DNA from 3 places in the Marinobacter sp. LV10R510-11A genome. Region 3 is predicted to be linked to each of the others. Evidence: predicted binding sites of a transcription regulator. Region 3 holds the regulator's gene; each other region holds the start of a gene.

The links. Region 3 encodes LexA, which represses DNA repair genes until DNA is damaged. Its sites were predicted from a motif close to CTGTNTNNNNANACAG; they were not measured.
Region 1: recN (DNA repair protein RecN) is a predicted target of LexA. The motif match lies at 8,900-8,915, and genes of this name have one in related genera.
Region 2: recA (recombinase RecA) is a predicted target of LexA. The motif match lies at 8,634-8,649, and genes of this name have one in related genera.

What each region holds. Positions count from the first base shown of each region.
Region 1 is NZ_LT907980.1:3,752,532-3,762,823, reverse strand. Features, by position in the region: gene carB (carbamoyl-phosphate synthase large subunit) at 1-2,593, opposite strand, end outside; gene carA (glutamine-hydrolyzing carbamoyl-phosphate synthase small subunit) at 2,671-3,801, opposite strand; gene dapB (4-hydroxy-tetrahydrodipicolinate reductase) at 4,048-4,848, opposite strand; gene dnaJ (molecular chaperone DnaJ) at 4,873-6,003, opposite strand; gene dnaK (molecular chaperone DnaK) at 6,081-8,000, opposite strand; gene grpE (nucleotide exchange factor GrpE) at 8,104-8,697, opposite strand; gene recN (DNA repair protein RecN) at 8,944-10,292, shown strand, end outside.
Region 2 is NZ_LT907980.1:1,948,806-1,959,097, forward strand. Features, by position in the region: gene CPH80_RS09315 (TerD family protein) at 1-134, opposite strand, end outside; gene CPH80_RS09320 (TerD family protein) at 828-1,400, shown strand; gene CPH80_RS09325 (TerD family protein) at 1,471-2,049, shown strand; gene CPH80_RS09330 (phosphoribosyltransferase domain-containing protein) at 2,217-3,386, shown strand; gene CPH80_RS09335 (hypothetical protein) at 3,383-4,141, shown strand; gene CPH80_RS09340 (cysteine protease StiP family protein) at 4,138-5,274, shown strand; gene CPH80_RS09345 (aldolase/citrate lyase family protein) at 5,274-6,146, shown strand; gene CPH80_RS09350 (TerD family protein) at 6,272-6,883, shown strand; gene CPH80_RS09355 (flavodoxin family protein) at 6,997-7,467, opposite strand; gene recA (recombinase RecA) at 7,489-8,535, opposite strand; gene CPH80_RS09365 (nicotinamide-nucleotide amidohydrolase family protein) at 8,701-9,201, opposite strand; gene mutS (DNA mismatch repair protein MutS) at 9,284-10,292, shown strand, end outside.
Region 3 is NZ_LT907980.1:327,169-337,460, forward strand. Features, by position in the region: gene CPH80_RS01650 (gamma-glutamyl-gamma-aminobutyrate hydrolase family protein) at 1-181, opposite strand, end outside; gene CPH80_RS01655 (amidoligase family protein) at 174-1,175, opposite strand; gene lexA (transcriptional repressor LexA) at 1,405-2,013, shown strand; gene CPH80_RS01665 (cell division inhibitor SulA) at 2,057-2,548, shown strand; gene CPH80_RS01670 (hypothetical protein) at 2,557-2,817, opposite strand; partial or broken gene CPH80_RS01675 (DUF1329 domain-containing protein) at 3,315-4,296, shown strand; gene CPH80_RS01680 (SOS cell division inhibitor) at 4,386-4,739, shown strand; gene CPH80_RS01685 (sigma-54 dependent transcriptional regulator) at 4,810-6,261, shown strand; gene CPH80_RS01690 (sensor histidine kinase) at 6,492-7,730, shown strand; gene CPH80_RS01695 (sigma-54-dependent transcriptional regulator) at 7,743-9,227, shown strand; gene fliE (flagellar hook-basal body complex protein FliE) at 9,525-9,893, shown strand; gene fliF (flagellar basal-body MS-ring/collar protein FliF) at 9,909-10,292, shown strand, end outside.

The DNA.
Region 1 (10,292 bases), 1.0 Mb from region 3:
CGACCTTAGCCAAAGATACGCCAATGGCTTTTGAAACAAACGGCACGGTTCTCGAAGCCCTTGGGTTAACCTCGATCACGTAAATCTCATCATCCTGCCAAGCCAGCTGCACGTTCATCAGGCCAACAACTTCCAGCTCGATGGCCATCTTTCTTACGGCCTCACGCATGGCGTCTTGAACCTCGGCCGGCAGAGTGTATGGCGGCAAGGAGCATGCAGAGTCACCAGAGTGAATGCCAGCTTGCTCAATGTGCTGCATGATGCCGCCGATGACAACATCTTTACCATCACAGATGGCATCAATATCTACTTCAATGGCTGCGTTGAGGAAGTGGTCCAACAATACCGGGCTGTCGTTGGAAACCAGCACGGCGCTCCGCATGTAGCGCGCCAGTTCGTCCTCGGCATAAACAATTTCCATGGCACGGCCACCCAACACATAAGACGGGCGCACCACCAGCGGATAACCGATCTTGCGGGCAGCCAAAATGCCTTCTTCATGGCTGCGCACAGTGGCGTTTTCCGGCTGTTTCAGGCCGAGGCGAGTAATCATCTGCTGGAAGCGCTCGCGGTCTTCCGCGCGGTCAATGGCGTCTGGGCTGGTACCAATAATCGGTACGCCAGCCGCCTCTAGACCACGGGCCAGTTTCAGCGGGGTTTGGCCACCGTACTGAACAATCACGCCTTTGGGCTTCTCGACGTTGATGATTTCCAGCACGTCTTCAAGCGTAATAGGCTCAAAGTACAACCGGTCAGAAGTGTCGTAATCGGTCGATACCGTCTCGGGGTTACAGTTGATCATGATGGTTTCGTAGCCATCTTCACGCATGGCGAGTGCTGCGTGCACACAGCAATAATCAAACTCAATGCCCTGGCCAATGCGGTTAGGGCCACCGCCAATAACCACGATTTTCTCGCGGTCGCTGGGATCCGCTTCGCACTCTTCCTCATAGGTGGAGTACATATAAGCTGTATCTGAGGCAAACTCGGCTGCACAGGTATCTACCCGCTTGTAAACCGGACGGATATTCAGATCGTGCCGCAGCTTACGTAGGCTGATCTCGGTAAGGCCCAACAGCTTGGCCAAGCGAGCATCGGAGAAGCCTTTGCGCTTGAGGCGGAACATGGTGGCATGATCGATATCGGCTTTACCGGCGGACTTCAGAGCCTGCTCCTCACGGATAAGGTCTTCGATTTGTACCAAGTACCAAGGATCCACGTTGGTGTACTCAAACACCTCATCCACGCTAAGCCCGGCACGGAACGCATCACCGATATACCAGATGCGGTCGGCACCAGGAACGCTAAGTTCGCGGGTGAGCGTTTCACGGGAGATCTCGGAGGTGAATTCTTCAAGCTGCTCATCAAAGCCGTCAGAGCCCACTTCCAGACCCCGAAGAGCCTTCTGCAGAGATTCTTGGAAGGTCCGGCCAATAGCCATAACTTCGCCCACAGACTTCATCTGTGTTGTTAGGCGGGCATCGGCCTGAGGAAATTTCTCGAAGGTAAACCGTGGAATCTTGGTAACCACATAGTCGATGCTAGGCTCGAACGATATGGGCGTTACGCCACCAGTTATCTCGTTGCGCAGCTCATCGAGGGTGTACCCCACGGCCAGCTTGGCGGCGACCCTGGCAATCGGGAAGCCCGTCGCCTTGGAGGCCAGTGCCGACGAGCGCGAAACCCGCGGATTCATCTCGATGACGACCATGCGGCCGGTATCTGGGTGGATACCGAACTGTACGTTGGAGCCGCCTGTTTCCACACCAATTTCACGCAGCACTGCCAGTGAGGCATCCCGCATGATCTGATATTCTTTATCGGTTAGCGTCTGAGCTGGCGCGACCGTGATGGAATCCCCCGTGTGTACGCCCATGGCGTCGAAGTTCTCGATGGCGCACACGATAATGCAGTTGTCCGCTTTGTCGCGAACCACTTCCATCTCATACTCTTTCCAGCCAATCAGCGACTCATCAATGAGCAGCTCTTTCGTGGGGGAAAGATCAAGACCGCGGGCACAAATTTCTTCAAACTCCTCCCGGTTGTACGCAATACCGCCGCCAGAACCGCCCAGGGTAAACGAAGGGCGAATAATGCACGGAAAGCCAATGTCTTCAGCGACTCTCTTGGCCTCTTCCATGCTGCTTGCAATGGAGGCACGGGGGCACTCAAGCCCAATGTCTTTCATCGCTTGATCAAACCGCCGGCGATCTTCCGCTTTGTCGATGGTATCGGCATTGGCGCCGATCATTTCCACCCCATGCTCAGCCAGAACACCGTGCTTTTCCAGATCCAACGCGCAGTTCAGTGCAGTCTGTCCACCCATGGTCGGCAGCAACGCATCGGGCTTTTCTTTCTCAATGATTTTAGCGACGGTCTGCCAGGTAATCGGCTCGATATAAGTGGCATCTGCCATCACGGGGTCGGTCATGATGGTGGCCGGGTTCGAATTAACCAGAATGACCCGGTAACCTTCTTCACGCAGGGCTTTGCAGGCTTGAGCGCCGGAGTAGTCAAATTCGCACGCCTGCCCGATCACAATCGGGCCTGCGCCCAGAATCAGGATGCTTTTAATATCGGTCCGTTTTGGCATGTCTTGGTTAACCTGTCAGCAACATTTAAATTCTTGCAGCGCAAAGAACGCGGCGCGTGTCCGTCCGAAAGCCGGAGTTATTTCGCCCGAACTTCCATCAAACGGATAAATTCATCAAATAAAGGCGCTACATCACTTGGGCCCGGGCTAGCCTCGGGGTGCCCCTGAAAGCTGAACGCTGGTTTGTCGGTGCGGCGAACACCCTGCAACGTGCCATCGAACAGAGACTTATGGGTAACTTCCAGCACATCCGGCAGGGACGCTTCATCCACTGCAAAACCATGGTTCTGGCTGGTAATCATAACCGTGCCGTTGGAAAGGCGCTGAACCGGATGATTGGCGCCATGATGGCCGTGGTTCATTTTCATGCTTTTCGCACCGCTGGCGAGCGCCAATAGCTGGTGACCCAAACAGATACCAAACAAGGGGACCTCGGCTTCCAACACTTCCTGTATCGCCTTGATTGCGTAATCACAGGGCTCGGGATCACCCGGGCCGTTAGATAGGAATATGCCATCTGGATTCATTGCCAGCACTTCTGAAGCCGGGGTTTGCGCAGGCACAACGGTAATGTCGCAGCCTCGGGATGCGAGCATACGCAGTATGTTGAATTTAACACCGTAGTCCCATGCCACAACCTTAAACTTGGTTTCGCCGCCCTCAGCGTAGCCTTCGCCAAGTGTCCACTCACCTTGGGTCCAGTTATACATTTTGTCGCAGGTGACTTCCTTGGCCAAATCCATGCCTTGAAGCCCCGGAAATGCCTTAGCCAACTCAAGCGCACGTTCAGCAGTAGCGTTAGCGCCCGCCACAATAGCGCCGCTCTGCGAACCTCTATCTCGAAGGATGCGTGTGAGGCGCCGGGTATCGATATCGGCAAGCCCGACAATGTTGTTGTTTCGCAGGTACTCGTCCAGCGATCCTGTGCTGCGCCAGTTACTCGCCATCAAAGGCAGGTCGCGGATGATCAGGCCGGCGGCCTGTATGCGATCTGACTCAACATCTTCTTCGTTCACACCTGTGTTACCGATATGCGGGTAAGTCAGGGTAACCAGTTGGCGGGCGTAGGATGGATCTGTCAGTATTTCCTGGTAGCCTGTCATGGCGGTGTTGAACACCACTTCACCACTGGTTTCGCCGTCAGCGCCAATGGCGGTGCCGTAGAACAGGCTTCCGTCTGCGAGTGCAAGGATTGCGGGTGTGCTCAAGGCTTGTATCCTCATCGGGTGGCGTATTGATTCGTCACGTGCAGGAACGCAAGCGCAAATTCAGGTCGCAAAAAAGCGAGAGGGAGTAAAAACTCCGTCCCGCTTTTTGTTATCCGGGAACTTTTTTGTTCCCTGAGCTTTTCAAAGCCTACGCTTGGTGCAGTTAAACCGCCTTATTGTATGAAATATGCGGTTTTGTGTCTATGTATAATCGTGCATGCCTCTGATACCGACAATGCCTGAAACCTATTTCAGTGACAGGACATCCTGCATATCGTACAAGCCGGCAGGCTTATCCTTCAGCCAGAGCGCTGCGCGCATGGCGCCTTTGGCGAAGGTCATGCGACTGCTTGCCTTGTGAGTTATCTCTATACGCTCGCCTTCCGTCGCAAAAAGCACAGTGTGATCGCCCACCACGTCACCGGCACGAATGGTCTCGAAACCGATTTCCTTGCGGGTGCGCTCGCCAGTAAAGCCTTCGCGACCATAAACCGCACACTCTTTAAGATCGCGGCCGAGCGCATCGGCAACCACTTCGCCCATGCGCAGAGCCGTGCCAGATGGCGCGTCTTTTTTGTGGCGATGGTGGGCTTCGATGATTTCGACATCGTAATCGTCGCCCAGTGCCGCTGCAGCTTTACTCAGCAGGTTGAGAACCACGTTAACACCTACGCTCATATTGGGCGCAAACACCACTTGGGTAGATTCTGCAGCAAGGGCCAGCTGCTGCTTTTCGGCATCGGACAGGCCGGTGGTACCGATGACGAGCATTTTGCCATTGGCTTTGCAGAACTCGGCGTTTTCAAGGGTTAGATCCGGGAAAGTGAAGTCGACGAGCACATCGAAATCATCTTTCACATCAGCCAGAGTGCCCGCCATTTTGACACCGGTTTTACCAATGCTGCTCAGTTCGCCAGCATCGGCTCCGATAAGACTGCTGCCCGGCTCGACCACCGCAGCACCAAGCTCCAGCCCTTCGGTGCCGTCAACTGCCTCAATCAGAACCTTACCCATGCGCCCGGCGGCGCCGATGATTGCTACCCTCATGGCCTATTCCTTATATGAGGCGGATCAAAATTTCATTTCGTCGAAGAAGCTCTTAACACCTTCAAACCAGGATGTTTTCTTCGGCGCGTGGTTTGTACCGCTGTTGTTATCGAGGGTTGCCTGAAATTCCGCGAGCAGCTCTTTCTGGCGTTTGGTCAAGCTGACCGGAGTCTCCACAATCACGCGGCACAGGAGGTCACCAGAAGGGCCTCCGCGAACCGGGCTAACACCTTTGTTGCGCATCCGGAAGAGCTTGCCAGTCTGGGTTTCAGGCGGAATCCTCAGCTTCACGCGACCGTCCAGTGTCGGCACCTCTAGCTCGCCACCAAGAGTGGCATCAACAATACTGATGGGCACTTCGCAATAAAGGTTGCGGCCATCGCGGGTGAAAATTGAGTGCTCCCGCACTGACATCTGCACGTATAGATCGCCAGAGGGGCCGCCCTCTACACCCATCTCACCTTCGCCGGAAAGCCGAATGCGGTCGCCGGTATCAACGCCTGGTGGCACTTTAACGGAGAGGGTCTTTTCTTCCCGCACTCTGCCCTGGCCTTGGCAGGCCCTACAGGGGTTTTTGATAATCTGGCCGGATCCACGGCATGTGGGACAAGCCTGCTGCACCGCAAAGAAACCCTGCTGCATGCGAACCTGGCCCATACCTTTACAGGTTCCGCAGGTTTCAGGACGAGAACCTTTTTCAGCACCACTGCCGTCACACGTGTCACATTCCCGATGCCCAGGAATGGTAATCTCAACGGTTCTTCCTTTTACGGCCTCTTCAAGATCCAGCTCCAGGGTGTAGCGTAGATCCGAGCCGCGGGTGCTTCGGCCACCGCGACCACCACCACCAAAAATATCGCCAAACACGTCGCCAAAGATATCGGAGAAGTTGCCTCCGCCGCCGCCACCAAATCCGCCACCGGCCTGGCCATCCACTCCGGCATGACCGAACTGATCGTAGGCCGCTCGCTTAGACTCGTCTGCCAATACTTCGTAAGCTGCGCTGGCTTCTTTGAACTTGTTCTCGGCGTCTGCATCTTCTGGGTTACGGTCGGGATGGTACTTCATCGCAAGCTTTCGGTACGCCCGCTTAACTTCTTTCTCGTCCGCGTCCCGGGAAACTCCGAGAATGTCGTAATAATCGCGCTTGGCCATGCTTTAAAACCCTGTTATTTAAACGAGGAAAACGCGGAGCAGCTCCGCGTTTTCCAACTACCTGATGTGCGTCAGAATTACTTCTTTTCGTCGTCTTTAACTTCTTCGAACTCGGCATCCACTGCATCGTCAGCAGACTGGGCTTCTTCCTGCCCACCAGCTTGCTCTGCCTGGCCTTCCTCTTCTGCGTACATCTTCTGAGCCAGCTCTGAAGAAGCCTCGGTCAGCTTCTGAGTCTTGGCTTCAATGTCGTCCTTATCGGAGCCAGTCAGTGCTTCTTCCAGCTCACTTATAGACGCTTCAATAGATTCTTTCTCGCTCTCACTGACCTTGTCGGCAGCTTCTTTAAGGGTCTTGCGCACAGTGTGAACCATGGCGTCGCCCTGGTTGCGAACCTGAACCAGCTCTTCAAACTTGCGATCTTCGTCGGCGTTTGCCTCAGCATCCTGAACCATCTTCTCGATTTCATCGTCGTTCAGGCCGGAAGAGGCCTTGATCACGATGGACTGCTCTTTGCCGGTAGCCTTGTCTTTCGCAGACACGTTCAGAATACCGTTAGCATCGATATCGAAGGTTACTTCGATTTGTGGCACACCGCGCGAAGCGGGCGGAATGTCGGCCAAGTCAAAACGACCCAGGGACTTGTTCTGCGTCGCCTGCTTGCGCTCACCCTGAACAACGTGAATGGTGACTGCCGTCTGGTTGTCGTCTGCAGTAGAAAAGGTCTGCGACTTCTTGGTCGGAATCGTCGTGTTCTTGTCGATTACCGGTGTGGCAACGCCACCCATGGTTTCGATACCCAAGGTCAGCGGAGTCACGTCCAGAAGCAGTACATCTTTTACATCACCAGAAAGTACGGCCGCCTGAATCGCAGCGCCCATGGCAACAGCTTCGTCCGGGTTCACGTCTTTACGGGCTTCTTTGCCAAAGAACTCTTTCACTTTTTCCTGAACCATCGGCATACGGGTCTGCCCACCAACCAGGATTACCTCGTCGATTTCTTCAATCTTCAGACCAGAATCCTTCAGGGCAACCTTACAAGGCTCAAGGCTGCGCTGAACCAGATCTTCAACCAGCGACTCAAGCTTTGCGCGGGTCAACTTGACGTTCATGTGCTTGGGGCCGCTGGCATCTGCTGTGATGTACGGCAGATTAACGTCGGTCTGCTGGCTGCTAGAAAGCTCAATTTTGGCTTTCTCACCGGCTTCTTTCAGACGTTGCATGGCCAGAGAGTCACCGCGCAGATCGATACCGCTGTCCTTCTTGAACTGATCGGCCAAGAATTCGATGATTTTCATATCGAAATCTTCACCACCCAAGAAGGTGTCGCCGTTGGTCGCCAGCACTTCGAATTGGTGCTCGCCGTCCACATCCGCAATTTCGATGATGGAAAGGTCGAAGGTACCGCCACCCAGGTCGTATACCGCTATGGTGCGATCGCCGCCTTTCTTGTCCATGCCATAAGCCAAGGCTGCAGCAGTCGGCTCGTTGATGATGCGCTTTACTTCCAGGCCGGCAATTCTGCCCGCATCTTTGGTGGCTTGGCGCTGACTGTCGTTGAAGTAAGCCGGCACGGTAATAACCGCTTCGGTCACTTTCTCGCCCAGATAATCTTCCGCAGTCTTCTTCATCTTTTTCAGAATTTCTGCAGACACCTGCGGTGGCGCCATTTTCTCGCCTTTCACCTCTACCCAAGCATCGCCGTTATCTGCGCCAGCGATCTTATAGGGAACCATTTTAATGTCTTTCTGCACAACGTCATCTTTAAAGCGACGACCGATCAGGCGCTTAATAGCGTAGATCGTGTTCTCAGGGTTGGTAACCGCCTGACGCTTGGCTGATTGGCCAACCAGTATTTCGCCATCATCGGTGTAAGCGATGATGGACGGGGTGGTGCGATCACCCTCTGCGTTTTCAATAACCCGGACTTTGTCCCCATCCATGATGGCAACACACGAGTTAGTCGTTCCAAGGTCGATACCGATAATCTTGCTCATTGATTCGCTCCCGTTCTTCTGAATACTGTTCTTAATAGTTGTCCGGAGATATTTAGTCCGGCTGATTCTGTTTAATGGCTATATTGGCGCTTTCGCTGATTTTTCAAGCCTGCTCATCAATTTTTGGTGCACCTTGAGCCTTCGCGACCATTACCATTGCCGGCCGTACCACTCTCCCGTTCAGCAGATAGCCTTTCTGTACCACCGCCACCACACTGTTCGGCTCAGCATTCGGGGCTGGCACCATAGACATGGCCTCGTGCTGCTGGGGGTCGAATGGCTCACCCAGCGGGCTCAGCGGCTCGACGTTAAATTTCTTGAGGCTCGACACAAACAGGCCGAGCGTCATCTCCACACCCTGGCGGATAGAAGCCACCAACTCACCAGCGCTTTCCTGGCCTTCGGTGCTTTCAACCGCCTTCTCAAGACTGTCTGCTACAGGGAGCAATTCTTTGACGAATTTTTCCAACGCAAACTTATGCGCCTTCTCAACATCCATCTCTGCCCGGCGACGCACATTCTGCATCTCCGCTTGGTATCGCAACATCTGCTCCTGGGCGTCCTGCAGCTGTGCTTTTAGCGCATCCAGCTCGGAAACTTCCTCTTCCTGCTCGCCCGGCTGCACTTCCTCTGCGGCCGCCGCAGCGGCATCTTTCAATTCATCTACCTGTTCATTGCGGTTTTCATCGGTGCTCATGACTACTCCTGCCAGATCTTCGGTGGCCGGCTAAAACGCGACCAATTGAACATAGGCTCCGGCCACCCAGAGCCGGAAGAACGTTATTGCGAACCGTTATGGGGTTGGCAGCTCAAGTTTCAACCATCAAAGCCTGCATTCCTGAAGAAAATCCCGCCAATATGTTTGCAAACCTGAAAAACCCTGTATATATTCACAGGAACTGTATGAACGAACAGTACATTTTGAATGGCGGAGGGTTTCTGCATGCTCACACAGCTCACAGTTTCGAACTACGCAATCGCCGAAAGGGTCGAATTGCACTTCAGTAAGGGCATGACAGCTCTCACGGGCGAAACGGGTGCGGGCAAGTCCATCGTGCTGGATGCCCTGGGGCTGGCCATGGGCGGACGCGCCGATGCAGGTGCTGTTCGCCACGGCGCCAAACGCGCAGACATCACCGCAACGTTTGATGTTTCCGGTATTGCGGAAGCACTGCAATGGCTAGAAAACCACGAACTAGATGACGACAGCGACTGCATTCTGCGCCGAGTTATCAGTAAAGATGGGCGTTCACGGGCCTACATTAATGGTCAGCCCTGCCCCCTTGCCCACCTGAAAGATCTGGGCGGGCTACTGATGGATATTCACAGCCAGCATCAACACCAGTCGCTGCTACGCAAAGAAACCCACCGCAAACTGATCGATGAGTTTGCTAGCGCCGAAGAGCTCGCCGGCGAGACCCGTGAGGCGTGGAAGGCCTGGAATCAAATCCGTACAAAACTGATCGAACGCCAACAAAACGCAGAAGAGTCGGAAGCCAAGCTGCAACTATTGCGCTACCAAGTAGAAGAGCTTGACCGCCTGGCGCTTGAAGCCGGCGAACAGGAACAACTTGAAAAAGAACAAGCACAACTGAGCCAGGCCGATGCAATTCTTCACAGCAGCCATCACGCCGCGCTGCTGTGCACTGAAGACGAAACCAATGCCGCAGGACTGCTGCGACAAGCGTTGCAGCAACTGGAGCAACTTCCGGTTGAAGTACCCGCGCTGGCCGACACTATCCAGATGCTGAGGGAAGCCCAGATTCAGATCAGCGAAGCGGGCGATAACCTTCGCCATTTTGTGGATGACTATGAAGCAGACCCAGCACGCCTGACAGAAGTTGAAGAAAGACTGAGTGCCATTTACCAGATGGCGCGCAAGCACCGCATCAACCCGGAGGAACTAACAGAGTTTCATAAACGGCAAAACGCTGAGCTGGCAGAGCTAGATGGCGGCGAAGGTAGCCTTGAAAAACTTGAAGAGGAGCTGGAAAGCCAGCGCAAAGGCTTTGATGAGCTAGCCACCAAGCTTTCCGAAACCCGAGCCAAAGCGGCAGTGGAATTAGATCAGCGCATTGCCGGCGAACTGGCCCACCTGAGCATGCCGGCGGTTCAGTTTGTTACCCATCTGAATCGCAACGCCAAGGACGAACCGGCACCACACGGGCTGGAAGACATCGAATTTTTGGTAAGCGCTAACCCCGGGCAGCCAGCAAGACCTCTTGCCAAAGTCGCTTCCGGCGGCGAACTGTCGCGAATCAGCCTGGCAATTCAGGTAGTGGTCGCGCAGAC
Region 2 (10,292 bases), 1.6 Mb from region 3:
ACCTTCCCCGTTGTGGCCAGAAGAATGGCCGACGCATCGAGACTAGCACCTTGGCTATTACCGACGATGAGCCGAAAAGTGAGCTGTGAATCACTTAGCTTGGCATTCTGCCCTGCAATCAGCTTGGTACCCATGTATTACGTATCCTTAAGTAGGAAAAAACGTCTAATTAAATACTATTAGGTTAACTTTGGATTTTTCGAAACTCATTAAAATGTTGTCATTACTTTTCCACCAGTGTTCCAAAAGCGTGCAAGCAGTACGCCTATTTGAGACGGAAAGTACGCACCTTAACCAACTTTATATGCCCTAAGTTATGAGATTTCATCATAACTGCAGACGGGATAAGTCGGGCTTTTACTGGCGCAAATAAAAACCCTTTAACCTTATTGCATTCAATATTTATTAAGGTAATCTGAGCTTTGCGTCGTGAGTCACACGCTATCATCCGAGGAAATTATGCTCAACTCAATTGTTGCAAAAGCCCATGAATCATTCTTGTCACCTTAAGATCGATGCAATGAAGCTCAAAACAACAACTTCCTGAACGCGGCGATGACCACCAGCGCAATGAGCCTCGTATTTTTAATAACGGGATCGCTGCCGCCTTAATCTTCCGCGGTATCTCCGTGGTGGCAGGAACGGCCGAGTTTGGCCTATCCCATTGGATTGAAATGCTATTTCCGCTATCGTGCTATTGAGCGGTAGCAAAATGTTCATGAGTCGACCAGTGCCTCCCCCAAGGGAGGCACTGGCAAGTGCCTGACGGGTATTTGCCAGTGCCTATTACCAGGTACTAAACAGTATGACGTATTAAGGAGAGTTGCATGATCGATCTGAGTAAAGGCAGCCGTATCAATCTATCCAAAGAGGCCCCCGGTGCCACTAAATTCACGCTGGGCATGGGTTGGGATACCCGTATTACCGATGGAGCGAACTTTGACCTTGACGCCTCTGCGCTGTTGCTGGATACCAATGACAAGCCCGTAGGAGAAGCCGCTTCCCTGGTGTTCTATAGCCAGCTTTCCTCTCCGTGCGGTGGTGTCGTGTCATCAGGCGACAACCGCACTGGCGAAGGCGAAGGCGACGACGAAACAATCACTGTCGATCTCGAAAAACTAAATGCTGATGTCGCAAAAATTGTTTTGGTCGTCACCATTCATGAAGCTGACGACCGAGGCCAGAACTTCGGCATGGTTAACAACGCATTTGTACGCGTGTTGAAAGATGGCAGCAGCGATCCGGTCGCTCGCTATGACCTCTCTGAAGATTACTCCACCGAAACCGCGGTGATCTTTGGTGAAATTTACAAGAAAGATGGCGAATGGCGCTTTGCGGCGAAAGGCGACGGCTTTGCCGGTGGCTTAGCCTCATTTTTGACTAGTTACGGCCTGAACTAAGGTCTTTCTCTGGCCAGGCGATGGCTTGGCCAATTAACGTTACCCATAAACTGACGATGAGGTTGAAAACATGTCTATTTCGCTTTCTAAAGGCGGCAACATTTCGCTGAGCAAAGAATCACCGGGTATCAAGCAAATCCGTATCGGTTTGGGTTGGGATCCCCGTGTTACGACCGGTAAGGACTTTGATCTAGATGCAAGCGTCTTCTTGGTCAATAGCGAGGGCAAGTGCCGCAGCGACAAAGACTTCATTTTCTACAATAACCTGAAGTCTACCGAAGGCTCTGTTGAGCATACTGGCGACAACCTGACCGGTGAAGGCGATGGCGATGATGAAGTCATCAAAGTAGATCTTTCCAAGGTACCTACTGACGTCGACAAAATTGCCGTCACGGTAACCATTCACGATTCCGCCGCTCGTGGCCAAAACTTTGGTCAAGTTGATAACGCTTTTGCTCGCGTCATCAACGAAGATAACAATCAAGAAGTCGTACGTTACGACCTCTCAGAAGATTACTCGGTAGAAGACGCCATGATTTTTTGTGAGCTCTACCGGAACAACGGCGAATGGAAGTTCCGTGCCATCGGTCAAGGCTTTAGCGGTGGCTTGGGCGATCTCGCCTCTAAGTATGGTCTAAGTGCCTCGTAATCGGCGTATGAGTGGAGTCTGCGGTTTCCACTCCCTATCTATCCGCCTTCCATCCCTTAACGGTAGATAGCACCGGTATACGGTGTTCGGCTTTGATAGTTCTGAAAATCACGTTAGCAGTGGCTAATACGTTTTCCGGAGCTTTCAAACTTTATGGAATTTCGGCTATGAGTACGCAAAGATTGATTAAAGACATCCAGGCTGGTCGCTTAACAATTACGTTGACCGAAAACGGCCACCGCCTCGACGAATTGATTGCCTTTGCGTCACGGCTGAACCCTCGCCGCGGCTACCTGTTTGTCTCCCGCGTGCTGGGCAAACACATCCCGGTTCGCCCCTCAAAGATGGACAGTATTCACGCCGAATTGGCCGTGGCTATCAACCTACGTGGCGACTCCGCTTATGTCGTCGGCATGGCCGAAACGGCTGTGGGCTTAGGCGCCGGAGTCGCACGCCACCTAGGCAGACTTCACGAATACAGTGTGTTTCAGCACACGACTCGCTTCTTGGTACCTGAGCCCTGGCTTCGTATCCAAGAGGCACACTCACACGCCGATACGATGCACATGGCCCGCCTTGAGGGCGATGCGTGTCTGGCCGTCCAAACCACCGAAGACCTTGTGCTGGTCGATGATGAGATATCAACGGGGCGCACCCTGGCGCAACTGGCTCATGCCTTAGTGGCGCAACCTGAGCTTTCCCGTATTAGGCGGTTGCACATAGTATCGTTAGTGAGCTGGCTGGATGATGAAGCACGATCGCAGTTATTGGCCTTGTTGCCTCATCACATCGAGGTTGAATTCGTTCAACTGATGGCTGGAACCTTTATCTTCACCGCCGCCCAGGACTATCAGGCCGTCTTGCCGGATAATGTTGATGTTGATTTCTGCGATGCGCTAATAGCACAACGCCATCAAGAGCCTGCTCCTCTCCCGCTGGAACGACATGGCCTTTATGGCAAAATATTTGGTATTTGCGAGGCTTTACTGCCTGACGAACTAATCTCACGCCCTTTCAACATCAACAAGCCACATGTTGTTTATGGCATGGGAGAGTTTCTGGACACCCCCTTCCGGATTGCGCTTGCGCTGGAAACTGCCGGGATGGATATGTTATTTCAGAGTTCGACCCGCTCACCCATCGCACTCGGTGATGAGGTGGTGAATAGACTTGAACACCCAGCTCCGGGCGACAGCAGTAAAACCCACTTCGTCTATAATCCGCCGCTGGAACGTGTACCCCTGGCCTTTGATGGCATTGGCTTGCCTCACCTAAGCCACACGCTTGAAGCATCACACCGTCAGCATTCGGATGAAACGCAGGAGCAATTGGCTTGAGTCGCGGCCGACTGATCGTTCTAACGGATCTTGACGATACCTTGTTCGCAAGCGAACGGTCATTGCCTGATGACGCGGCCCGCGTAAAGCTGGCTGCGGTGGATGGACATGGTGCACCACTCTCCTTTCAAACGCATCAGCAACGCACCCTATGGGACTTATTCAGTGGCGCGGCTGATCTCATTATTCCGGTGACCGGAAGAACCAGTTATGCGCTAGACCGTGTGTCTCTGCCCTTTCCTGGTGGCTATGCCGTGGTGAGTCATGGCGCACTGGTTACCTACGAAGGAAAAGTACTGCCCGTATGGCAGTCGCGGTTGGCGCCACAGCTGAAGGGAGCTCGCTTAGCGATTAGTCGAGCTTGTGCTGATCTCTGCGAGGCATTGCCGCGTGAATATCCGCACCTGCAGTTCACGCTGCGACAGCTAGAAGACCTATCAGTGCCGGTATATTTATCGATTAAAGCAGCTGAGACACTACCGGTGGAGGTACACGGGCTGCTGTCGCGCATTGCGCATGCTCATGGGCTGACGCTGCATGCCAACACCCGAAATGCCGCTTTGCGCCCACCCTATACCTGCAAAGCCGAAGCATGCCGTTTTTTGCTTGAAGAGGTGATCCAGCGCCAGCCCGAGGACACGTTAATCGCGCTTGGGGACAGCTTATCTGATCTTCGTTTCATGACCATAAGCGACATGGCCGTCATACCGACTCGCAGCCAACTCTGGAACTCTTTGAAGGATCTCAACCAATGACCGCTTTGGCCCCGCTCACACCCCTGCACGGCTCTTACCAGCCAGAGGATTGCCAATTCCTTCTCACCCCGATCGAGGCGGAGTATCTCTCTATTGAGGAGAAGGAACGCAGAATACAAACAGGCCAAGCACATTACAGCGAAATGATCCATCGTGAGGCCGCGCCAAGCCCGCGCTATCTGGCGTTGTTCGAGACACTCTGCGATCGCTACGCACCGAGGCTCGCTCGAGAAGTACGTCAGCTCGCTCAACAGCTGGTGAGCGATCTAGGTTATAGCGCCTCACCCATTACCCTGGTCAGCTTGGTGCGTGCTGGCACGCCTGCTGGCGCGTTACTGCGGCGCGCTTTGGTGGATTATGAAGACCAGCCGTGCCATCACTTCAGCGTGTCCATTATTCGTGATCGCGGAATCGACACCACAGCATTAGATTACCTACTAGACCAGGTAGGGGTTGATGCTAAACGCACTGTCTTTGTCGATGCCTGGACGGCAAAGGGCGTCATTACCCGAGAATTGCGCTCAGACATGACGCGTTACAACAATACCCGCCGCGCTAAGGGCAAGAGCACTATTCAGCCCCGCCTGGCGGTCATTTCTGATATTGGCGGGACGGCCGATTACGCTGCTACCTGCGAGGATTATGCAATACCTTCAGGAATACTTAACGCAACGGTGTCAGGTCTCGTGTCGCGCTCGGTACTGAACCATCAAGTACCTACTGGCGCCTTTCATGGCTGTGTCATCTATAGCGATCTGGCAAAGTACGATCAAACTCGGGCGTTTATTGAGCGAGTTGCCCAACACTTAGGCCAGCACACGGAAGGCACCACGCTGCCCTCAGAAGGAGAGCTCACACGCCAGCGGTTCCTGATGCAAGAAATGCTCGGCCAGATACAGCGCGATTATGGCATCAACGATATCAATCACATCAAGCCTGGCATCGCCGAGGCCACTCGGGTCATGCTGCGACGCGTCCCCGCCCTCTTGATAGTGCGCGATGCTAGTCACCCCGATGTTGAACACTTAATGCTGCTGGCTGAGGAAAAAAGCGTGCCTGTAGACGTATGCCCCCACATGCCCTTCCATGCGTGTTCATTAATCAAAACTCTTGCGCGCACGGAGGCTCACTAATGGCCAATCCGCGTTATGGCGATCTGGGGGCATCGCTGTATGTGCCCGCCACGCACAAATCTCTGGAGCAGATTCTGGCCCTAGGCTGTTATGACGCTCGATCAATCATCCTGTGCACGGAAGATTCAGTGGCACCCGATGCCGTCGCCTGGGCCGTGCATCGACTGATAAAAGCCTTAAAGGCCGCGCCGAAAGAGGTGCCGTTTCTACGCTTTGTAAGGCCTCGCAATCCCTTTGTGCTGCGTCAGTTACTTGAATCGACTGACGCCGTGTCGCGCATTGATGGAGTTGTCATTCCAAAATTCGACGACACCGCGATGCCCGCGTGGCGTGAAGCGCTTGATGGCCATCCATCATTGGCCATCATGCCAACCCTAGAAACCCCGTCATTGTTTCGTGAAGATACCGCTATCGCCACCCTTAAAGCGGTGGAAGCCTTATGTAACCCGGTTATCGCGCTACGTATTGGCGCTAACGATCTTTTAGGTGCCATAGGCCTTAAGCGCCAACCAGGGCAAACGATCTATGACACGCCCTTACGCTCTACCATAGAGCGGCTGATCACTATTTTTCGCCCAGCGGGATTCGAGTTAGCGGCCCCTGTGTGCGACTTGATCAGTGAGCCCGACACGCTGTCTCGGGAGGTGGCACAGGACATTCGTTGGGGATTTTACGCCAAGACCTGCATCCATCCGGCGCAGCTGGCGTTGGTTGAAGAGCACTTTGCGCAAGCAATAGCCCGCCAACAGCAACAGGCCCATGCTCTGCTCAACACGAGTGACGCCGTGCTTAAAGACAATGGCCAGATGTTGGAGGCGACTTGCCATACCCCTTGGGCTAAACGCATTGCCTCATTACAAGCCATCCCTTAACCATCCGACGCCGGGGAATTGCAATATTAAGCTCACTAATTCAACATCCTTTACCGTTTAAAAATGTACCCACAACGCCGAAGAACTTTTTTGGTCGGCATTAACGCTCAAATGGAGTAACTTGTATGTCTATTGATCTCGCAAAAGGTCAGCGCATCAGTCTTGAGAAGGAAGGTGGCGGCACCCTGGATTACATCGAAATCGGTGTTAACTGGGGCGCGATCGAAAAGAAAGGCTTTTTCGGCGGCAAAAAACATGTCGCTGTCGACCTGGACGCCTCGGTTGGCATGTTTGATGCCAACGGCAGTTTGGTCGATACAGTGTGGTTTCGTCAGCTAAAATCTAAGTGTGGATCGATCCAGCATAGCGGTGATGACCGCGTGGGCGACACCGGTGGCGATGATGGCGAGGACAATGAAGTTATTCAAATTAACTTGAATAAGGTGCCTGGTAACGTAACCACGCTGGCATTGGTGTTGAATTCTTTTTCCCAGCAAAACTTCGGCGTAATCCCCTTTGCCGGTATTCGCATCCACAACGGCAAAGCCGGCACCGGCAGCGTATTTGCGACGTTTGATGTGGCCAACGACCCAACGTTTTCGGGAAAAGTGAGCATGATCATGGGTAGCGTGTATCGAAACGACAACAGTTGGAAGTTCCGCAGCATTGGCGCGGCGATTGCCGAAAATGACTTGACGACGTCACTGGCTGCTTTCGCGCGCGATTACGCCAACTGAAGTTTTAATTAAGGAATTTCACGCCCACCGCGTTCGCTACGCGGTGTGTAGTGGTCAACTAAATTTGACCACTACACTATTGGGGCGAAGATGAGAGGTGACCGAGGTACAACTCAGATTATTCCAGCATCCAAGCTGGCAGCCATTGAGAGACCAAGCTCCTCACATTGGACGATAAATTCCGATTGAAAATCACCTTTGCAGATAAGTGGCTCTTGGGCCAAACGCCAGCGTAACCCCGTAGTAATCGACTCAATCGCCCTTCGGGTGCCCGTGCCATCAAGCCCGGCTCGAATGTAGAAGGCAAATGGCAGTCCTTCCGTTTTCTCCAGGCAGGGGTAGTAGCTGCGGTCAAAGAAATCCTTGAGAGCGCCGCTCATATAACCTAGGTTTTCAGTAGTGCCGAGGATAATGGCATCGCAGGCGAGAACGTCATCTGGACCGGCATCGAGTGGCGCCAGCACGGTTACTTCTACGTTTTCAATATCTTCATGGCCTGCACCCTGCGCGACCGCTTCGCGCAGGGTGAGGGTATTCGGAGAAGGCGCATGAGAAACTATAAGCAATTTCTTTTTACGATCCATAACGCACCCCCCCACGATATTTTAGAGCAGCTCGCTACTCGCTTCTTCCGCGGCCGCCGCCGCGTCTTTCTTGGAAACCGGCTTCGGCATCAGCCTGTCACGTACCTTGGCTTCAATTTCCTTGGCAATGTCCATATTTTCTTCCAAAAACTTGCATGAATTGGCTTTGCCCTGGCCAATTTTATCGCCGTTGTAGGCATACCAAGCGCCTGCTTTATCCACAAAGCCTTCTTTAACGCCCATATCGAGCACTTCAGCCAATTGATAAATGCCCTTGCCGTAAAGAATCTGGAACTCGGCCTGCCGGAAAGGCGGAGCTACCTTGTTCTTCACGACCTTAACGCGGGTTTCATTACCCACTACTTCATCGCCCTCTTTTACAGCGCCGATGCGCCGAATATCAAGGCGTACGGAAGCATAAAACTTCAGGGCGTTACCACCGGTGGTGGTTTCGGGCGAGCCAAACATCACGCCGATCTTCATACGGATCTGGTTGATAAAGACCAGCAGGCAGTTGGAGTTCTTCACGTTGCCCGTGAGCTTACGCAGAGCCTGGGACATCAGGCGGGCCTGTAGACCAACGTGGCTGTCACCCATTTCGCCTTCAATTTCAGCTTTCGGTGTAAGGGCGGCAACGGAGTCAACAACGATGACGTCTACCGCGTTGGAGCGCACGAGCATGTCGACAATCTCCAGAGCCTGTTCCCCGGTATCCGGCTGGGAAACCAGGAGTTCGTCTACGTTAATACCGATTTTTTCTGCGTAGATAGGATCCAAGGCGTGTTCGGCATCAATGAAAGCACAGGTTTTGCCCGCTTTCTGTGCTTCCCCGATAACCTGGAGGGTCAGTGTTGTTTTACCGGAGCTTTCAGGCCCGTACACTTCAACAATCCGTCCGTAAGGCAGGCCGCCTATGCCCAGAGCAACGTCCAACCCGAGAGAGCCGGTGGAGACCGCAGGCATGGCTTCGCGAGGCTGGTCGCCCATTTTCATGACTGCGCCTTTGCCGAACTGGCGCTCGATCTGGCTCAGCGCTGCGCTCAATGCTTTTTTGCGGTTGTCTTCCATCAGTGCAAACCCTCTGTTGCCTTGGCCACCCGCGAGATAATACAAGCCGGCGGAGAGATAATGAATTGGAACCTGCACAGCGGTTTCAGCAGAATTCCCTGTATATTTGAACAGTATTAAAACACACCCCGGGAAGGAGGCCAACCCCTGTTATTGTGAAAACACTCAGGCTTTTCCCAAAAACCCGCTAACGCCTTGCAGGGCAAAGAGAACCGCTTGGCGCCGCACCTGATCACGGTCGCCACTAAAATACTGAACCACTGCTTCAGTGGCCGCAACGCTACTGCCCCAAGCGAACCAAACCGTGCCTACAGGCTTCAGTTCACTGCCGCCACCTGGCCCAGCCACACCGCTAACAGCTACCGCCAAATTCGCGCCGGTTGTGGCCAATGCCCCAGCGACCATCTCGCGCACAACCGGCTCACTTACGGCGCCATGGTTAGCTAGGGAGGCATCGGTAACCCCAAGTAGTGCTTGCTTGGCATCATTGCTATACGTAACCAAACCACCCACCACATAGGCGGAAGAGCCCGCCTTGTCTGTCAATACCTTAGCAACCCAGCCACCGGTGCAGCTTTCTGCGGTTGCTAGAGTGTGGCCCGCTGCCAATAGCTGTTCAGCCAACTGGCTTCCTGCATGTTCGAGTTCGTGGTCACTGGCAGGCATAATGTTCTCCTTCGTTCCATCACGGGCGTTATTTTCTTACAATCCGTGGCTTCACCCAAAGCAAGATTATTCGGACTCGTCCATGTCAGTAGCTCAGAACAACAAACCCCTGCACACCCCAATGATGCAACAGTACCTCAAGATCAAGGGTCAGCACCCGGATGAGCTGGTGTTCTACCGCATGGGGGACTTTTATGAGCTGTTCTATGAAGACGCAAAAAAAGCCTCAGAGCTGATGGATATTACCCTCACAGCCCGGGGCCAGTCCGGCGGTAACCCCATTCCCATGGCAGGCATCCCGTTTCATGCATCCGAAGGGTACATTGCACGGCTGGTCAGAGCAGGTCAATCCATCGCGATCTGTGAACAGATCGGTGACCCGGCAACCAGCAAGGGGCCGGTTGATCGTCAGGTAGTCAGAATCGTTACACCCGGCACTTTGAGTGATGACGCCTACCTGGAAGACCGCCGCGACAACCTGTTGGCCGCCATATTCCATCATCGCGAGCAGTTCGGCTTTGCATCACTGGATATCTCCAGCGGTCGGTTTGTAGTTTCAGAGCTGGACAGCCTGGAAGCCCTGCAGGGGGAACTGCAGCGCTTGCGCCCTGCGGAGATACTGGTCAGTGAGGACTTCCCGTTTCAGGATGTGCTTGCTGGCCTTACCGGCGTTCGTCGTCAGGGGCCCTGGTTGTTTGAATACGACACGGCGCGCCGGGTCATTACTCAGCAATTACAGGTTCGCGACCTCATTGGTTTTGGCTGCGACGACCTCGGCCTTGCCATTTGTGCAGCCGGCTGCCTTTTACAGTATGCAAAAGAAACCCAGCGCACCGCCCTGCCCCACATACGAAAGCTGACCCAGGAGCGCCGCGACGAAGCGGTCATTCTGGACGCCACCAGCCGCCGCAATCTGGAAATTGACGTCAACCTCATGGGCGGCCACCAGCACACCCTAGCCTGGGTGATGGATAAAACCGCAACGTCCATGGGCGGCCGGGAGCTACGGCGCTGGCTGAACCGACCGCTGCGGGATGTGGACGTGGTGCAGCGGCGCCAGCAAGCGGTATCTGCGCTGCTTGAGGGCTTCC
Region 3 (10,292 bases):
GCACCAGCCCATCCAGTAGTGATACATCCACCCGGGCGCCTGGGCGGATATAATACGTGTGCGCGCCTTTCAGCCGAAGCCCCAAGCCGATCAGGCGTTGAGCCATACGCTTTCTCGTAGGGCCGCTGATGCCGATCGTTAGGCCCGGCGGGCTGTCTTCCGGGTAGTTTTGTTCAGACATAGCCTTTACTTTTTAGCCAGTTCGCTGAGGTTTCCTGCCAGCTTCGGGTTAGATTGCGCAAGTTGATCTTTCGGCTGTCCCGAAATAGCGCGCGCAGTTCCGCCAAATCCTCAGCATGGTTAGCGAGCTGCTCTACCACTACCCAGTCATTCCAAACATTAGAAAAGTGCCATTCGGGGTTATCGATGTCACAGTCCGGAAGCCGGTAATGCAACGTTGGCCGGCTTTTGATGCGAGGATCTTCCACGTACTGATCCAGAAGCGGTTTGTCCAAGTGGGCAAACAGCGGCAACAGATCCAGAGCGCGGTTGCGGGTGGGATTGGATTCCAGATAATCCACCATCATCTGCTGTTGGTCTGGCGCGTAGTCGTCAGCGATCAACAAATCAGTGTAACGGCTGCTCCAAGGTTCAATGTAGGTGGTGAACTTTCTGCTGATATCCAGTTGATGACGTGCCTTTAGCCACTCGTAAAGTATCGCAAACGCTTGGTAGTAGCGGACCAACGTTGCTGGCTTGAGATCGGGCAACTCAGGGTTCAGCTGTAGGCCGAATGCGAAATAGATTGCCTCTCTGCTGCCCAGGGCCCCGGCTTCTCGAAGCTTGTCGACCAGAGTTTCAATCTGGTTCAGCCCAGAAAACGGCATGGGTGGGCTGACAATTTCCAGTGGCACAATCCGCTCAGCCGCCGCATCGATAACCTCCATAGCCTGCCCACCAAATTCACGGATGGACAGGGGCAAGCGCTCGTCTGCCAGATCCAAGTCTTTGATTGGATCTGAATCCAGCTCGATAACAAAGCACCCTAGGGGCGTTTCAAGCTTGCTCACATAGCGGGATTCTAATGCTGCTTCACCTTCGAGCAGCTCCGCAACCAAGTTTACAAGCTGTTCGTAGCCAAGCCCGGATAGTTCAATTTCCACGCCCACTCGGCGCTCTTTTCCGTCAGCGGTGTTTAGTATGTCTGGCAGTTTACAGGGGGTAGCTTGTCGCATAAGGCTCACTGGTGATGAATGTAAGGTCTTTTCACCATATCACACTACCGAACGGCCAATTATTAAGGGCTTGCAAGAAAATTGGCCGCTCGGCTTTACACTGGATAAAGCACTGTATATAGTCAAAACACTGTATAAACAAACAGGATGGTCGGTTCACTGTATACGCCATCAGATACTAGGCCCAGCATGCATAAGCCCTGCATGCAGCAAGCGGAGCAGCGAAACAATGAAGCTGACAGAAAGACAGACCCAAGTACTGGGAATTATTCGCCAATCTATCGATGAAACCGGCTATCCACCCACCCGCGCAGAGATAGCCGCGGAAATGGGTTTCCGTTCTGCCAATGCCGCCGAAGAACACCTGCGGGCACTGGCACGCAAGGGCGCTATTGAAATGGTTCCGGGTGCCAGCCGTGGTATTCGCTTGCCAGAAGTTGCCGAAGACCCAGGGTTACCGATTATTGGCCAAGTGGCTGCGGGCAGCCCGATTTTGGCCGAAGAACACGTTGAAGATCATTGCGCGCTGAAGCCGGAATTTTTTTCGCCTTCCGCCGATTACCTGCTTCGTGTCAGGGGTATGAGCATGAAAAACATCGGCATTCTTGATGGCGATCTGCTTGCCGTACACAGCACCCAAGATGTTCATAACGGTCAGGTAGTTGTGGCCAGGGTGGGAGATGAAGTGACGGTGAAGCGTTTCCGAAAAGAAGGCTCGAAGGTCTATTTGATCGCCGAAAACGAAGACTTCACGCCGATAGAAGTCGACCTGAAAGAGCAGGAACTGTTCATTGAAGGGCTGGGTGTGGGTGTTATCCGGCGCTCTGATCTGCACTGATAAGGCTGGTGTAACCACAGACGCATTGAAAAAGGGGTGATTTATGGAACAACTTAGCTTCAATGAGAACATGGCGTGGCAACATGGTAGCTTGCCTTGCCCCGTGCCGGAATACGCAGCCCGGAAACAACGGACTGTTATCCGCGCCAGGAATAAGCCGGACGTTGGAAGCCCCACTCCGGCTGGCAACGTTACGGAGATAATCCTGCCGGAAGGGCAGGTGGAAAACTTTCAGCTGTTGTTACCTATGCTCACTCAGCTCAACCAGGAAAAGCGTTGGCTGGCGTGGATCGATCCGCCCCAAGCGCTGGTTAGCAAGTGGCAGAAAATGCACGGTATTGTCACAGGAGAGCTTCTGGTTTTGCGCTCTACTGCAGAATACCCGGCTCGTAAGCTTGCGGAGATTGCCCTGAGCGCGGGGACCTGTCACGCAGTGGTTATGTGGACAGGTAAACTGGGTAGAACAGCTTTCGATTCTCTACAAAGAGCTGCAGCTGAGGGCAACAGCCACGGCGTGGTGCTCAGGCAGCGCTGAACAGCATTTTAGTGAAGCGTGTAGGCGGGCTGAGCGTCTGAGACGTCCAGCTCGTCATCGTCCCAGTCGATATCTTGTGTGACACTTCCAGCGGCTTCTATTCCAGCGGCAATCATTGCCTTGGCCACAGACATTTCCCGGTCTTCCATCATTTCGCGAGCTTCAGAAGAAAACGAAACCTTCACCAGTGGCTCACTGTCGTCGTCGATGCGCCGCAGGGCGTAATCGCCGTTGCTCAATTGTACAATCTCGAAAAACGATGGTGACATCTCAATAAACCTTCCAATTAGGCGCCCGAATTAATCAACCATCATATCATTTTGACGCGCAGATTTCTTTACGCCTTCCGTCTAGCTCTCAGGTGACAATAAAACACAAACATTCGCTTGAAACGGGCGTTTGAATTTAGCGAAAATGGCATCATAAGTATGGGTTTTTGGATTGTCTGGAGGAATACGGAATGCGGAGCCAATTTGTCGCATGTATTGCAGTGCTTTTGTTCGGGTTTTCCGGGCAGGCGTTGTCAGCAGTAACGGTTTCCGAAGCAGAACGGCTGAAGCAAGACCTGACGCCGGTTGGCGCCGAGCGGGGAGCCAATGCTTCTGGCAGTATTCCTGAGTGGACCGGCGGCTTGCGTGAAGCTCCCGCCAACTGGCGTAAGGGCCTGGTTGAAAAGGATCCGTTTCCTGAAGATGACGCCTTGTTTGTGATTACGGCGGACAATATGCATCTTTATAAGGACAAGCTTTCTGAGGGCTCGCGGCGGATGCTGAGCCAGTACGGCCCGGATTTTTTCATGCCGGTTTATCAAACCCGCCGCACCGCCGCGTTTCCGGAACACGATTATGACCAGCCCGTTTCCTATCCCTAAAAATGGGTTGGAGGTTATGTGGAATCACATGCTGCGATATCGCGGCGAAGAGGTATCGTTCCGAAGCGCAGCGGCTACACCACAGGTGGACGGCTCCTACAACCCGGTGGTCAACCAGTACGATTACTATATTGCTTACAGCAAGAAGGATGCAGAACTTGCTGATATAGACAACAAAATTTTCTACCTCAAAACCGATACCATCTCGCCTTCTACCTTGGCCGGCACTATAACGCTTGTGCACGAAACCCTTGATCAGGTGCGTTCGCCGCGGCTGGCATGGCGTTATGATGCGGGTTCTCGGCGCCTGAGGCGGTCACCGAACCTTGCCTACGAGACGGATCTGCCAAACTCCTCGTCCCTGCGCTCGGTAGACCAGAAAGACATGTATAACGGTGCGCCAAATCAGTATGACTGGGAGTTGAAGGGCAAGCGTGAACTGTTCGTTCCCTATAATGCCTACAAGCTGCACGATCAGTCGGTTAGCCCAGATGATGTTATCCGTGCCGGCCACATTAACCAGAAGCTGGCACGCTATGAGCTGCACAGGGTATGGGTGGTTGAGGCAACCCGTCGCACCGGCATCAAGCATATCTACGACCGTCGTGTTTTCTACGTGGATGAAGACAGCTGGCAGATCCTGATGTCGGAAGAGTATGACGACTCCGGCGATCTGTGGCGGGTTTCCGAGGCCCATAACATCAGCTATTACCAAGAGCCGGTGTTCTGGACTACCATGGAGATGACCTACGATATCAAGGCGAAGCGTTATTACATTGATGGCTTGGATAACAACTACCCAGCCTACGATTTTAACCCAGGGTTTCGTGGCGACGAGTTTAGCGCTTCCTCTGCGAGGCGAGCCGCCCGCCGCTGAGTTCTCGCAATAACGACAGATCGCCGGTGTTCGCTGGCGATCTGTGCGGGTCGTACGTTCCTTATCCCTTTGTGCAAGGAGAAAACGTGATGGCGAACCCTCAAAATAGTGCCCCGTCTGAGCTTAAACCCCATCTGGATAGCCTCGATCAGCTCATAACGGATCTTGGCCGCGCCCTGGCCGATCAGGACTGGGATGCTCTGGTTAGCCTCAACACACAGGTCAAGCCGGCACTAGAGCCTTTGATGACTGCGCTGGAGGCTGGGCAGGTGGACCCGGAGATAGTACGAACGCGGCTTGAAGAACTGCGCCAGTTTGTAGACGCGGCTGGCGAGGGGGCTACTCAGGCCAAGGCCGAAGCTGAGCAAGCTCTTAAAGGGGTGAACCGTAACCGGAATGCGGCTAAGGCATATCAAAATATTTCAATCCCTAGCTCTAAATAGCGTCATAAAATTGACTCTCTTGGTTTTACAGTCTTAAATACTGCACAAATCCCCAAAGAGACTCTTGTGAATGTCTAAAAATAACAAGGTGCTGGTGCTGAGCGAGGACGAATCGAGGCTCCGGGATATGACGACCATTCTGGAGTTCATTGGCGAAGAGCAGGTTATTGCTGGCAATGACGCCTTGGCGCTCCTGGAATCTGCAGATGAGGAGAGCCTAGCGGCCATTTCTGTGGTTGTCGTAAACGGCGCCGACTCCACCATCGTCAGCGCCATTGAAAAGGTGTGTAAGGCGGTTCAGGGTGTGCCTTTGTTGATGGTGGGCGACCCGGTGCTCAAAGGCTTGACGGAGCCAGATGCCGCCCGCGTTATTGCCCGCATGGAATGGCCGCTTAACTACACCAAGTTCGTTGATTCTCTATATCGTGCACAGATTTACGCGGATCAGTTCATTCGTGCCAAAGGCCGCGGTCAGCAGCGAAGCCTGCAGTTGTTTCGCAGCCTGGTAGGTACCAGCCGCAAGGTTCAGCAGGTGCGCCAGCTCATGGAGCAGGTCGCCGACAAAGACGTGAGCGTGTTGATTACCGGGCCGTCTGGCACCGGTAAAGAAGTTGTTGCCAGAAACCTTCATTACCACTCCTCACGCCGGGATAAGCCGTTTGTCCCCGTAAACTGCGGTGCCATACCCGCAGAGCTGTTAGAGAGTGAACTCTTCGGCCATGAAAAAGGCGCGTTTACCGGTGCGATAACGGCCCGAGTTGGGCGTTTCGAGCTGGCGGAAGGCGGCACTCTGTTTCTGGACGAAATCGGTGATATGCCTCTCAATATGCAGGTAAAGATCCTGCGAGTGCTGCAGGAGCGTACGTTTGAGCGTGTGGGTAGCAACCGGACGATGTCTGCAGATGTTCGTGTTATTGCGGCCACCCACAGGCATCTTGAGGACATGATCGAAACGGGCGAGTTCCGGGAAGATCTGTATTACCGGCTGAATGTTTTCCCCATCGAGGTTCCGTCATTGCGGGATCGCGTAGAGGACATTCCGCTGTTGATCAATGAGCTGATTTCCCGGATGGAGAAGGAAAAACGCGGCTCTTTGCGGATGAATTCGGCGGCGATCATGAGCTTATGTCGGCACGACTGGCCGGGAAATGTCCGCGAATTGGCGAATTTGGTGGAGCGGCTGTCGATTATGCATCCCTATTCGGTTATTGGGGTGCAGGAGTTGCCGAAGAAGTTTCGGTATGTAGACGATTTTGAAGAGAATCGGCCGATTGAAGATTCGGGTATGCCTTCTGGTATTCCGGGGTTGGTGGGGCTGGACGCTCCGGCTTTGTTGCCAGTGAATGGTATTGATCTGAAGGATTATCTGTCGAACCTTGAGAAGCAGCTGATTCAACAGGCTTTGGATGAGGCTGGGGGTGTGGTTGCTCGGGCGGCGGAGAAGCTGCGGATTCGGCGAACGACTCTGGTGGAGAAGGTTCGAAAGTATGGGCTTCGGGAGGAGGAACCTGAGCAGTCCTGAGTAAATAGACCTCCCTGTTTTTCCGTGACAATAAGACGTCAAAGGTTTGTGGCCTTTGGCGTTTTTCTCATTTTTGGCGACGTAAAACCGTCATATCACCATTCTATGAATTCCTTACCTACTGATATTAAAGAAAAAATCGTAGTTGGCACGGAGCTGGCTTGATGACTTGTAAACGAAACATCCGAAGGGTGCGGCCCGGTGTAACGGGCGGATCGGGGAGTCAGGTTATGAGTCAGGCACAGTTTGTTATTCAGTCGGCGGAGCACCAGGCCCAGGCCAATGCGGCGGCGGATGCTAACGATAAGGTTAGGGCGCTGTTTCCGCAGCAGGACGATGAGGCGGTGGATTCTGCGTTGGACATGTTTAACCAAATGTCGCGGCAGATTACCGATTCTTATCGCACGCTGGAGTCGCGGGTGAATCAGTTGTCTGGCGAGTTGAGCCACGAGTCGCTGCAGCGGCAGCAGGAGCTGGAGGAGAAGGAGCAGTTGGCCGATCGGCTTTCTACTCTGCTGAAAGCTCTGCCGGCCGGGGTGGTGGTTCTGGACAGCCAGGGTGCGGTGTCTCAAACCAACCCTGCGGCTATCGCGCTGCTGGGTGAGCCGTTGGATGGCGAGCGCTGGGTGGATGTGATTCGTCGTTGTTTCTCTCCGCGCCAGGATGATGGTCATGAGGTGTCCCTGAAGGATGGGCGCCGAGTAAGCATTGAGATCCGCACCATGGACAACCAGCCGGGGCAGTTGATTCTGCTCACTGACCTGACAGAAACCCGTCACCTGCAATCACAACTGGCTCATGCGCAGCGGCTTTCTGCGATGGGCAAGATGGTGGCTTCGCTTGCGCATCAAATTCGCACGCCTTTGTCTGCGGCCATTCTCTATGGCGGCCATTTAACTCAGGACGATTTGGATGAGGAAATGCGCCAGCGCTGCGCAACCCGATTGATGTCGCGGCTTACGCACCTAGAGCAGCAGGTGCGGGATATGCTGATTTTTGCCCGGGGCGAAACCCGTTTGGCGGAGCAGCTGCCTGCAGCAACATTGATTTCGGCTCTGCAATCCGCGCTGGATGGGCTCAGGCCTGCAGCCGGGTCGAATGTGATGTTAAAGAATGATGTGCCAGCGGATTACCTGTTGATGTGTAACCGGGATGCGTTGGTTGGAGCCTGCACCAATCTGGTGAATAACAGTCTTGAAGCCGGTGCTACAGCCGTTGCTGTCCAGGTTACATCGGATGCGGGCGACATGCTGATCCAGGTGATGGATAACGGCCCAGGATTTGGCAAAACCGAAGCAAACAGGCTGGCGGAGGCTTTCTATACCACGAAATCCCACGGCACCGGGCTTGGCCTGGCGGTTGTGCAGGCTGTTGTTAAAGCTCATCAAGGGCAGTTTTCTATTGAATCGCCGGAGCAGGGTGGCGCTGTTGCAACTCTGCGTCTGCCGCTATTGCGTAATAAAGGCTGATCGGAGGCAACCATGGCCAAAGCCCAGATTCTGATTGTTGAAGATGACCGCGACCTGCGCGAAGCGCTGGTAACCACTTTGGAGCTGGCGAAGTTTCGCGTGTGTGAGGCTTCGAATGCCCAGGAGGCGCTGGCACGACTGGCAGAGGCACCGGTCGACATGGTGGTTAGTGATGTCAACATGCCCGGGCTTTCTGGCCACGAGCTATTGGGTGAGGTGCAACGGTTACACCCAGGTTTGCCGATGATGCTGATTACCGCGTATGGGCAGATCAGCCATGCCGTGTCTGCTATGCAGTCCGGGGCGGTGGATTATCTGGTTAAACCGTTTGAGCCCAAGGTGCTTGTAGACGCAGTTACCAAGGTAGTGGGAGGCAGTCGTCAGAAAACCGGTGATGAGCCAGTGGCCGAGGATCCGATAAGTAAACGTATATTTCAGCTGGCAGCCAAGGTGGCTGGCAGTGATTCTACCGTGATGATTTCCGGGGAAAGTGGTACGGGTAAAGAGGTTTTAGCCAGATACGTTCATCAGCAGTCGCCACGGGCGGACCAGCCATTCGTGGCCATTAACTGTGCAGCTATCCCTGAGAGCATGCTCGAGGCGATTCTGTTCGGCCATGAAAAAGGTGCCTTTACCGGTGCGGTTGCCTCTGCCCCTGGCAAGTTTGAGCAGGCCAATGGCGGAACGATTCTGCTGGACGAAGTTTCAGAAATGGATCCGGCACTGCAGTCAAAGCTACTCCGTGTTTTGCAGGAGCGGGAAGTCGAGCGGGTAGGTGGTCGAAAAACCATCACGCTGGATGTTCGAGTGATTGCCACAACCAACCGGGACCTAGCGGATTTTGTGCGGGAAGGGCGGTTTCGTGAAGATTTATACTATCGGCTGAGCGTATTCCCCCTGCACTGGCAGCCGCTGCGGGAGCGCCCGTTAGACATATTGCCGATGGCCATGTCGCTGCTGAAAAACCATTGTCGCAAGATGAAGCTTACGGGTATCAGCTTTGCTGCCGATGCCCGCAATGCGCTCATGCAGCACAGGTGGCCCGGCAACGTTCGCGAACTAGATAACGCGATCCAGCGGTCGCTGGTCTTGCATCAGGGCAATGTGATCCACGCCGGGGATTTGTGTCTTGATCTTGGCGCCACAGGCCGTTTTGATGGCAATGGGGCTGCTGTAGCTCCGGTAACAGCGCCCTTCGCGACTGAGCCGGCCGAAGAGAGAGATGCGCAGTACGCTGAGCAGCCAACTGCGGTAGCTTCTAACTCAGGATCTTCTGAAACAAATCACCCAGCCCCAGAAGCAGTTGAAGTCGGGTCGCTGGGAGATGATCTGCGCCAGCAGGAGTTTCGTATTATTATCCAGACACTCAGAAATGAGCGCGGGCGCCGCAATAAAGCCGCGGAGCAGCTGGGCATAAGCCCAAGAACGCTTAGGTACAAACTGGCCCAGATGCGTGACGCCGGAATTGATCTAGATGCCGAGTTGGAGATGGCGTAAGTCTTTTTAGTAAACCCTTTGTAGTACCCGTTTGTAGTACCCCTTCATTACGGCACCCCATGGGTGCCTTTTTTTGTGGGTGGCTGCACGATGAAATCGATGCTCTCAGCGGCTCAGCTCTCACTTCAGTCGATACCCTGTCAAAACTCTGCCGGAAATTAATACTCGCCTCTATAAGTTCGCCCTAACTAGCTGTAATTTAGCAGAAAAATAATTGTGGCCTGACCATTGCTTAGCCTTAACCATAGAGTTAGACCAGCAAGACCATCCACGCCGGGGTGGTGTCAGGAGAAAGTTATGGTTCAACGTGCCGATATCAACAGCGTTCTTTCCGATATTCGTTCACTGCGCTCGCAAATGAATCAGGACCAGCGTGTTGATCAGGATCAGTCAGTGCGTGGCCGTATCGACGGGCCGCGCCAGGTTGACCAAACCCAAGAGACATCAAACTTCGGTGATATGCTGAGCAACGCTGTCAATAATGTGAACGAGGTTCAGCAAAATACCAACGACCTGCGGACAGCGTACGATATGGGCGACCCCAATGTGGACATTACCCGCGTGATGATTGCTGCCCAAAAATCTACGGTGTCCTTCGAGGCTTTGACCCAGGTGCGTAACCGCGTGGTCAGGGCTTATGAAGACATCATGAATATGCCAATCTGATAACGGAGCACAGACATGGCCAGCGTTCCCGCAGAAACCTCCTCAAACATGCCAGCCGCCCAGGGTGGCGATAGCTCCGAGAGCAACAGCGACCTGTTTCTGGGATTTAATCGCTTAAACCTTCTACGTCAGGTTGGCCTGATGGTTGGGCTTGCTGCCAGCGTTGCGCTGGGCCTCGCGGTTGTACTCTGGGCCCAGGAGCCAAACTACCAGCCAGTGGTGGGGGATCTATCGGCGTACAACCCTCAGGATGTGACCACTATTCTTGAAAGCAACGGCATCGATTTCAAAATGGATACGCGCACCGGCGCCCTGCTGGTGCCGTCCGATCAAGTTTACAATGCGCGCTTGAAGCTGGCTGCCGAGGGCGTAACAGATCAGAAGACCATGGGTTACGAG